Prochlorococcus marinus str. MIT 1214: one gene and its partner. The protein of the gene in region 2 interacts with the protein of the main gene of each other region in a pairwise test. Links are inferred from orthologs where the notes say so. Each region holds a gene or a part of one and is shown on either strand. Other genes may lie near its edges.

The links.
Region 1: the proteins of O5639_RS07105 (region 2) and def interact in binary tests that used the Escherichia coli proteins (3 or more experiments, as listed by UniProt). The link is inferred for Prochlorococcus marinus str. MIT 1214 from one-to-one orthologs.

The regions. Positions count from the first base shown.
Region 1 is NZ_CP114777.1:1,480,911-1,484,368, forward strand. The notes cover bases 1-2,933. They hold def (peptide deformylase), read right to left. Parts: upstream 1,805-2,933; coding sequence 1,196-1,804; downstream 1-1,195. Other genes in these bases: O5639_RS08150 (ABC transporter ATP-binding protein/permease), read right to left, coding at 1-274; O5639_RS08155 (hypothetical protein), read right to left, coding at 398-679; O5639_RS08160 (histidine triad nucleotide-binding protein), read right to left, coding at 791-1,126; O5639_RS08170 (alpha/beta hydrolase family protein), read left to right, coding at 1,885-2,933. Also shown: more of O5639_RS08170, read left to right, coding at 2,934-3,458. UniProt on the Escherichia coli protein: Removes the formyl group from the N-terminal Met of newly synthesized proteins. Requires at least a dipeptide for an efficient rate of reaction. N-terminal L-methionine is a prerequisite for activity but the enzyme has broad specificity at other positions.
Region 2 is NZ_CP114777.1:1,249,823-1,253,645, forward strand. What follows is about bases 491-3,261. They hold O5639_RS07105 (aspartate-semialdehyde dehydrogenase), read right to left. Parts: upstream 2,508-3,261; coding sequence 1,473-2,507; downstream 491-1,472. Other genes in these bases: O5639_RS07095 (ribonuclease J), read right to left, coding at 491-495; dapA (4-hydroxy-tetrahydrodipicolinate synthase), read right to left, coding at 568-1,476; tig (trigger factor), read left to right, coding at 2,661-3,261. Also shown: more of O5639_RS07095, read right to left, coding at 1-490; more of tig, read left to right, coding at 3,262-3,823.

The sequences.
Region 1 (3,458 bases), 230 kb from region 2 along the record:
CTGAAGGACCATCCCATATGACCTGTAAGGAGTTTTGAACACCTCCTAAAAATTGGTTTGTTATCTCTGGAGCTACGTTGGCTAACAGGCTCATTAAACCTGTTAGTAAAAATAGAACTATTCCCCCTACACAAAATAGTAAAGCTAGCAATAAATATACAAATAGCCAGCCATTATTTTTTGTATAAGGTAGAAAATATGGCTGAGTAAGCTTTCTTAATTTAATAAGTTGGCTTACTAGTCCTTTTTGAGCTTTCGAAATTGATGAGGTCATATTAATTTGATTATTTCAAAGTCACTAAGTACTTGATTAGCAATAAGGTTAACTTATTCTTTTTAAGTTAATTTGAGGCTTATTTCAGAGCATAAACTCATCAAAGTCATTAATTTTTATATGTTAGCTAAAACCCAAATATGTTTTTATTATCATTGGTATTGGTAGCGAAGAAATAAGCTGCATATCAAAAGAGTGAACTGCAGGTATGGTCTGATCTAATACCCAAACAACCAAAAAAGGGGCATTCAGAATTATCTGCCATTGCCATTTGTAAGTTAATATTGACCATATTTTTTTTAAAATCGATTGCTGGCCCTCACTAAGACTTAACCAAAAATCTTGTGAATTTGTTTTTACTTTATTAATAATGCTGTTTTTATCTGTAGCAGTTGGGGAATTCATCGAAAGCTATTAATTCAATACTTTATAGCGCATTGATGGGTGAAACTGAGTCAGTAACTAAGCCAGTAAGGCAATCGTGTGTACTGATAAAAAATCATGGAAATTCAAAATTTACCCTGGTGGCCAACTTAATTTTCTGCCGCCAATGATATGAATATGTAAGTGAAATACTGTTTGACCTGCTTCTTCTCCCGTATTAATTATGGTTCTCCAACTTTCTAAGCCAGCAGCATTGGCAATTTCGGTCCCTTTTAGCAGTAAGTGACCCAGTAATTCTTGATCTTCTTTTTTTATTTCTTGCAGACTTGGAATAGGTTTTCTAGGAATTATTAAAATGTGAGTAGGTGCTTGAGGGGTAATGTCTTTGAAAGCTAGGCATTTGTTATCACTAAAAACCTCATCACAAGGAATTTCACCGCTAAGAATTTTATCAAAAATTGTTGTCATTGAATTTGAGGAAAGACCAATAATAAGAACCTAATGAGATTCTTTATAGTTTGAATTGACATTAATCTTTCAAGTTGTTTCTTTTATTACATCACTTTGATTGAAGTTATTCTCATTTAATTGTTTTTTCAGTTCTTCTTCATCAGTTACTTTGTCAACAAAACAGATACCATTTAGGTGGTCTATTTCGTGCTGAATGCATCTTGCCATTAGACCATCTGCATTCATTTTCTTTGGTCTACCCATTTCATCTCGATAACTTAATTTGATTGAGGAGGGTCGTAAAACATTAAGGTAAACGCCAGGGATACTTAGACAACCTTCTTCATATGTATCTAAGCTTGCACTAGATGAAGTTATCTCAGGATTTATAAATACCATGGGTGGGGCATTTGGATCTTCAAAATTTAAATCAATAACTAATAATCTCTTTTGTATTCCTACTTGAGGTGCTGCTAAACCAATACCTTTTGAAGAATACATAGTTATGAGCATATCTTTCACTAACTTTCGTATTGAATCATCAACTTTGACTATACGATTAGCTGGAGTTCTTAAAGCCTCATGTCCCAGTTGATACACCTTCAAAGGGGGATTCTTGACAGGTTCTTTCGAAACTGAAATTGAGGGCTTCTTTTTTTCTGCATTTTTTGCAAGTTGAGCAAAACTGCCAGCCAAAGGAGTCTTAAGACAACAACTTTTACACTTTACTTTGTTTTAAGTTCTATTAGTGAATTAATCATTGACTCTCAACATCAATGAAGAACAAAACAATGAGAATCTTGCATGCTGAAAAAGTTTATGGAGAAGCCCCCATATTTAAAGAGCCTCGGATCATAGGTGATTGGGTTTTATGGTTAGAACAAAGACCAAACGAAAAGGGAAGAACTACAGCTTTAATTAGACCTTGGGGACAAAAAGACGTTTTACCTCAGGAGTTAACACCTTATCCAAGTGATTTAAGGACAAAAATCCATGGATATGGTGGTGCTCCTTTAACAGCTAATCTCGATGGATCAGATCTGATATTGACTTGGGTCGACAAAAAAGACAACTGCTTATGGATGAGAACTTGGTCTTATGAGGAAAAAAATAAAAACTCTTCTTCTTTTAAATTCATACCTAAAATAGAATCAATTTGTCTGACAAAAAAAGATAATTTTTTTCTCGCAGGTGGTGTAATTGACCTTGAAAAAAATATTTGGATTGGATTGATGGAAAATGAAGAAGGAGATCATATAGTTTCTTTTTCTCTAAAAAAAAATGATCAATATCCAAAATTTATTTATTCATCTCAGGGATTACTAGGTTATCTTGCTCTGAATGCTAAAGATAGAAAGTTGGCATGGGTTGAATGGTCAAATACTTCAATGCCTTGGGATTTAAATGAATTAAAATTAGCCAAATTGGATGAGAATGTAAATATCATAAATATTGTAAATTTTAATAATGAATATTTAAAATGCACAGAAAAAATATCATTTTTTAACCCCATTTGGTCCGATTCAGGTCATCTTTTTGTCGCTGAAGATAGTAGTGGTTGGTGGAATATAACGCAGATTAAAACTGATATTACTAATAATTCAATTACTATTTTCCAGAATAAATGGACTATTAAGGCTGAAATTGCTTTCCCTCAATGGGTCCTAGGGATGTCGAGTTTTTCATGTGTGGGGGATGATGTTGTTGGAGCTTTTGCTCAGGAAGGAATTTGGACTTTAGCTTTATTTCAAGAAAATGGATTTATCAAGACTTTTGATCTGCCTTTTATTGAGTTCTCAGGTCTTCATTCGAATCAAAATCGACTTGTGGCAATTGCCAGTGGTTCAGAAATTTCTGACGGGATTTTTGAACTAGATTTATTAGCTAAAAGTTGGGAACATACTCTTGCCTCTTCATTTTGCTTGGATCCAACGGAAATAAGTATTGGCGAATCTTTTTGGTTTATCGGATCGAATCAAGAGAATGTTCACGCTTGGTATTATCCACCTATTAATAGACAAATATCGTTACCTCCTTTGTTGGTGAAAAGTCATAGCGGGCCTACTGGTATGGCTCGTTGTGGATTGGATCTAGAGGTGCAATTTTGGACATCAAGAGGTTGGGCGGTTGTCGATGTTAATTATGGAGGCTCTTCTGGTTTTGGGCGGGAATATAGAGATCGATTGAGAGGCAATTGGGGAGTAATTGATGTTTTGGATTGCACTAAGGCAGCTCAATCATTGATTGCAATTGGTAAGGCTGATAAAGACCGTATAGCAATTTTAGGGAGTAGCGCATCGGGTTTTACAGCTTTAGGTTGTTTGATATCTACTGACATTTTTAATATAGG
Region 2 (3,823 bases):
TGCGAAGGAATAACTATCAGAAATTGAATGTGTATTTCTTACGAATTCAACTGAAAAATGTTGTCCAACTTTAATAACTTCTCGAGGACCACATACTTGTATCGTTGTCCGATCAGCAACCCCTGCTTCCTCCATTTTCCCCCTAAGCATCGACATAGCAAGGGGAGGACCATAAACAATTGGAATATTGAATTTCTTTAAATGATGAGAAATCCCACCAATATGATCTTCATGTCCATGAGTTACTACTAAACCTCTTATTCGACTTTGATTTTCACGCAAATAAGTAGTGTCTGGCATGACAACATTTACACCATGCATCCCATCAGTGGGGAACGCCAAACCAGCATCAAGAATCATTATGTCGTCACCATATTCAAATACACAAGTATTTTTTCCGATTTCTCCGAGGCCGCCTAAGGGAATAATCCTCAAACAGGGGGCTTGAGATTGAATATTTTTTGAAACTTGAGAATTCATTGAACTTGATGTCATGGAAAAATGTATGTAAAAAACTTGGTTGTTACTTAAATGAAAGTTAAATCCACTCGGAAACGAGGGAATGAATCAAATCAATCTCAAAGAAGAGAGTATCTTCAAGAGTTCTTCTTTCATTTTGCTGTTTAAAGAGACTAAAGGACTTCGAGGAGGTCCAACAGACCAACCAATTAATTGAAGTGCCGCTTTAACAGGAATAGGATTTGTGGTTGCAAAAAGTGATTTAAAAAGAGGTTGTAGTTTCTCGTGCAAATAAAGTGCCTCAGCGTATTTACCTTCTAAAAAACTCTCTATAATTTTCTTCATATTTGGGCCAACCAAGTGACTTGCAACACTTACAACACCTACTGCCCCTACTGAAAGCATTGGTAAAACCAAAGCATCATCACCGCTATAAATAGCCAAATCTGATCCACAATAGTTTCTTAATTCAGTCACTTCCTCTGTTGTTCCACTTGCAGCTTTAAAACTGACTACATTGCTGCAATCCATAAGCTTACTTACAATGATAGGTGATATCGAACAGCCTGTCCGCCCTGGGATGTTGTAGAGCATCAAAGGTAACTGTGGAGCCGCATTAGCGATAGCACGAAAATGAACTTCTAATCCTTCTTGCGGTGGTTTGTTGTAATAAGGAACAACCACTAATGCCCCGTCAGCGCCTGCATTAGCTGCTTCCTTTGTCGCTTCAATTGCCTCAGAGGTCGAATTACTCCCTGTTCCAGCCAAAACTTTAGCTCTAGAGCCTAAAGAGTTTCTTACTGTTTCCAGCATCTTTTGCTGTTCTTGCCAAGTTAAAGTCGGAGATTCTCCTGTAGTTCCACATACAACGATTCCATCTGAACCTTGATCTACTAGATAATTTGCCAAATCAGCAGCCAGACCAAAATCTACTTTCCCGTTTTTATCAAAGGGAGTCACCATTGCCGTTAGTAATCTTCCAAAAGGTGCTGGTGATAATAAAGCTGACTTAGTCATGATTGTTTCGGCAAAAGAAGTTCAGCAATTTGCACAGCATTCAGTGCCGCACCTTTGCGAATTTGATCTCCACATAACCATAGTTCCAAAGCATTGGGATTACTAATGTCCTGCCTTATTCGACCTACAGATACGGGGTCTCTACCAGTTACATCTTGTGGCATAGGAAAACGATTGTTTTCCACATCCTCAAGTATCTCCACTCCTGGTGAGGATTCCAAAATTTCATATGCTTCTTTGACTGGGAATGGCTTTGTAAATTCAATATTTACTGCTTCAGAATGGGCCCTAAAAACAGGAACTCTGACACATGTTGCGGTCAAAGAAAGTTCTGGATCTCCTAGAATCTTTCGGGTTTCATTAACCATTTTCATTTCTTCCTCGCAATAATTATTCGATTGCAAAGGTGAATTATGCAAAAAAAGATTAAATGCCAAGGAGTAAGGAAGAACTTTACTGTTTGGAGTTTTTCCCTCTAAAACTTCTTTGCTTAATTTTTCTAATTCTTCCATTGCCATGGCACCTGCACCACTGGCGGATTGATAGGTTGAGACAACTATCCTTTTAATAGGAATATGTCTGGTCAATGGAGATAGAACCAACGCTAATAAAATAGTCGTGCAATTAGGATTAGAAATTAAACCTTTGTGTTTACTTGCATCGGCAGGATTGACTTCAGGAACAACCAAAGGAACATTCTCGTCCATTCGAAATGCACTTGAGTTATCAATCATTAAAGCTCCAGAATTATGAATTGAATCTTTCCACTTCCGAGATATTGAACTACCAGCTGAAGCTAAAATTAAATCTACATTTTTAAAGCTGTCTTTAGTTGTCTCTTCAACTTTCAACTCATTTCCACAAAAAGTCTGAATCTCCCCTGCGGATCGATGAGAGGCTAGTAAAACTAATTTTTTAATAGGAAAAGATCTCTCTTCAAGTAAAGCCAATAATTCCTTACCTACAGCTCCACTCGATCCTAGAATCGCAACTGTAAGAGGTCTATTTGGGAGAAGAGAATGTGGGTTCAAACTTGATGAAGAAAATTAAAAGGTTTAACAAAAAATTTTTTCTTATTGGAAAAATCAACAAATAACAAATTTTTCGATGCTTTTTAGGCCACAATAGCTTTGGAAGTGAATTAACGCTTTCTTACGCTAACCAAATTTGAGAATTCCGTTTCAATGAGTGCTGCCAAATTAAAAGTAAAAACCAGTTCGAAACCTAATAGCAGAATTGCTGTAGAGGTAGAGGTGCCCGCAGATCGATGTAAAAATAGTTATGACGAAGCTTTAAGCAAACTCAGCAGATCTATCTCAATCCCAGGTTTTCGCAAAGGCAAAGTCCCAAAAGCAGTAGTAGTGCAGCAACTTGGAGTCAAAAGGATACAAGCCTCTGCATTAGAATCACTGTTGCAAAAAGTTTGGACACAAACATTAGATCAGGAAGGAATTGAACCCTTGTGTGAGCCAGAACTCGAGGATGGCTTTGAAACTATTTTGGAGAATTTCAACCCTGAAAAATCTCTTAAATTAAAACTTGAAACTGATATTGCCCCAATCCCAACTTTAAAAAAATCTTCAGGTCTAACTGCTGAAGTAGAGAATTTAAGCTTTGACCCCAAGAAAGTAGATGAACTTATTGAGCAATCCCGAACTCAATTAGCAACTAAGGTCCCTGTTACTAATCGTGCCGCAAAAAAAGGAGATATTGCCCTATTAAGCTTTAAAGGAAATTTCTCAGATGATGGAAGCGAAATTGAAGGAGGAAGCGCGGATTCAATAGAAATAGAACTTGAAGAAGGCCGAATGATACCTGGATTCATTGAGGGTGTGATTGGAATGAACATTAGTGATAAAAAAACATTAAATTGTGAATTTCCCAAGGATTATCATCAAGAAGATGCAAAAGGGAGAAAAGCTGAATTCAAAGTCAGTCTTGAAGATTTAAAAATCAAAGAATTACCTGAACTAAATGACGAATTTGCCAAGCAAGCAAGTGATAAAGAAAATATGACTGACTTACGAGCGGATCTGGAGAAGAGGCTTAAAGAAGATACTGATAGAAAACAAGCAAAAAATCGCCAAGACTCCCTTCTTGCCGCTTTGGTCAATGAGCTGGAAGTTGAACTTCCAAAAAGTCTTATTGACCAAGAAGTTCGAATCATTGTTGAACAAACAGCTCAAAATTTTGCTCAGCAAGGCATTGATGTGAAATCAATGTTTACTCCAGAGCTTGTGAAATCGCTAATGGAGTCTTCAAAAGGAGAAGCAGAGAAAAAGCTTCGTCAAAAACTTGCTTTAAATGCTTTGGCCAAGTCGGAAAAAATTGAGGTTTCACAAAAAGA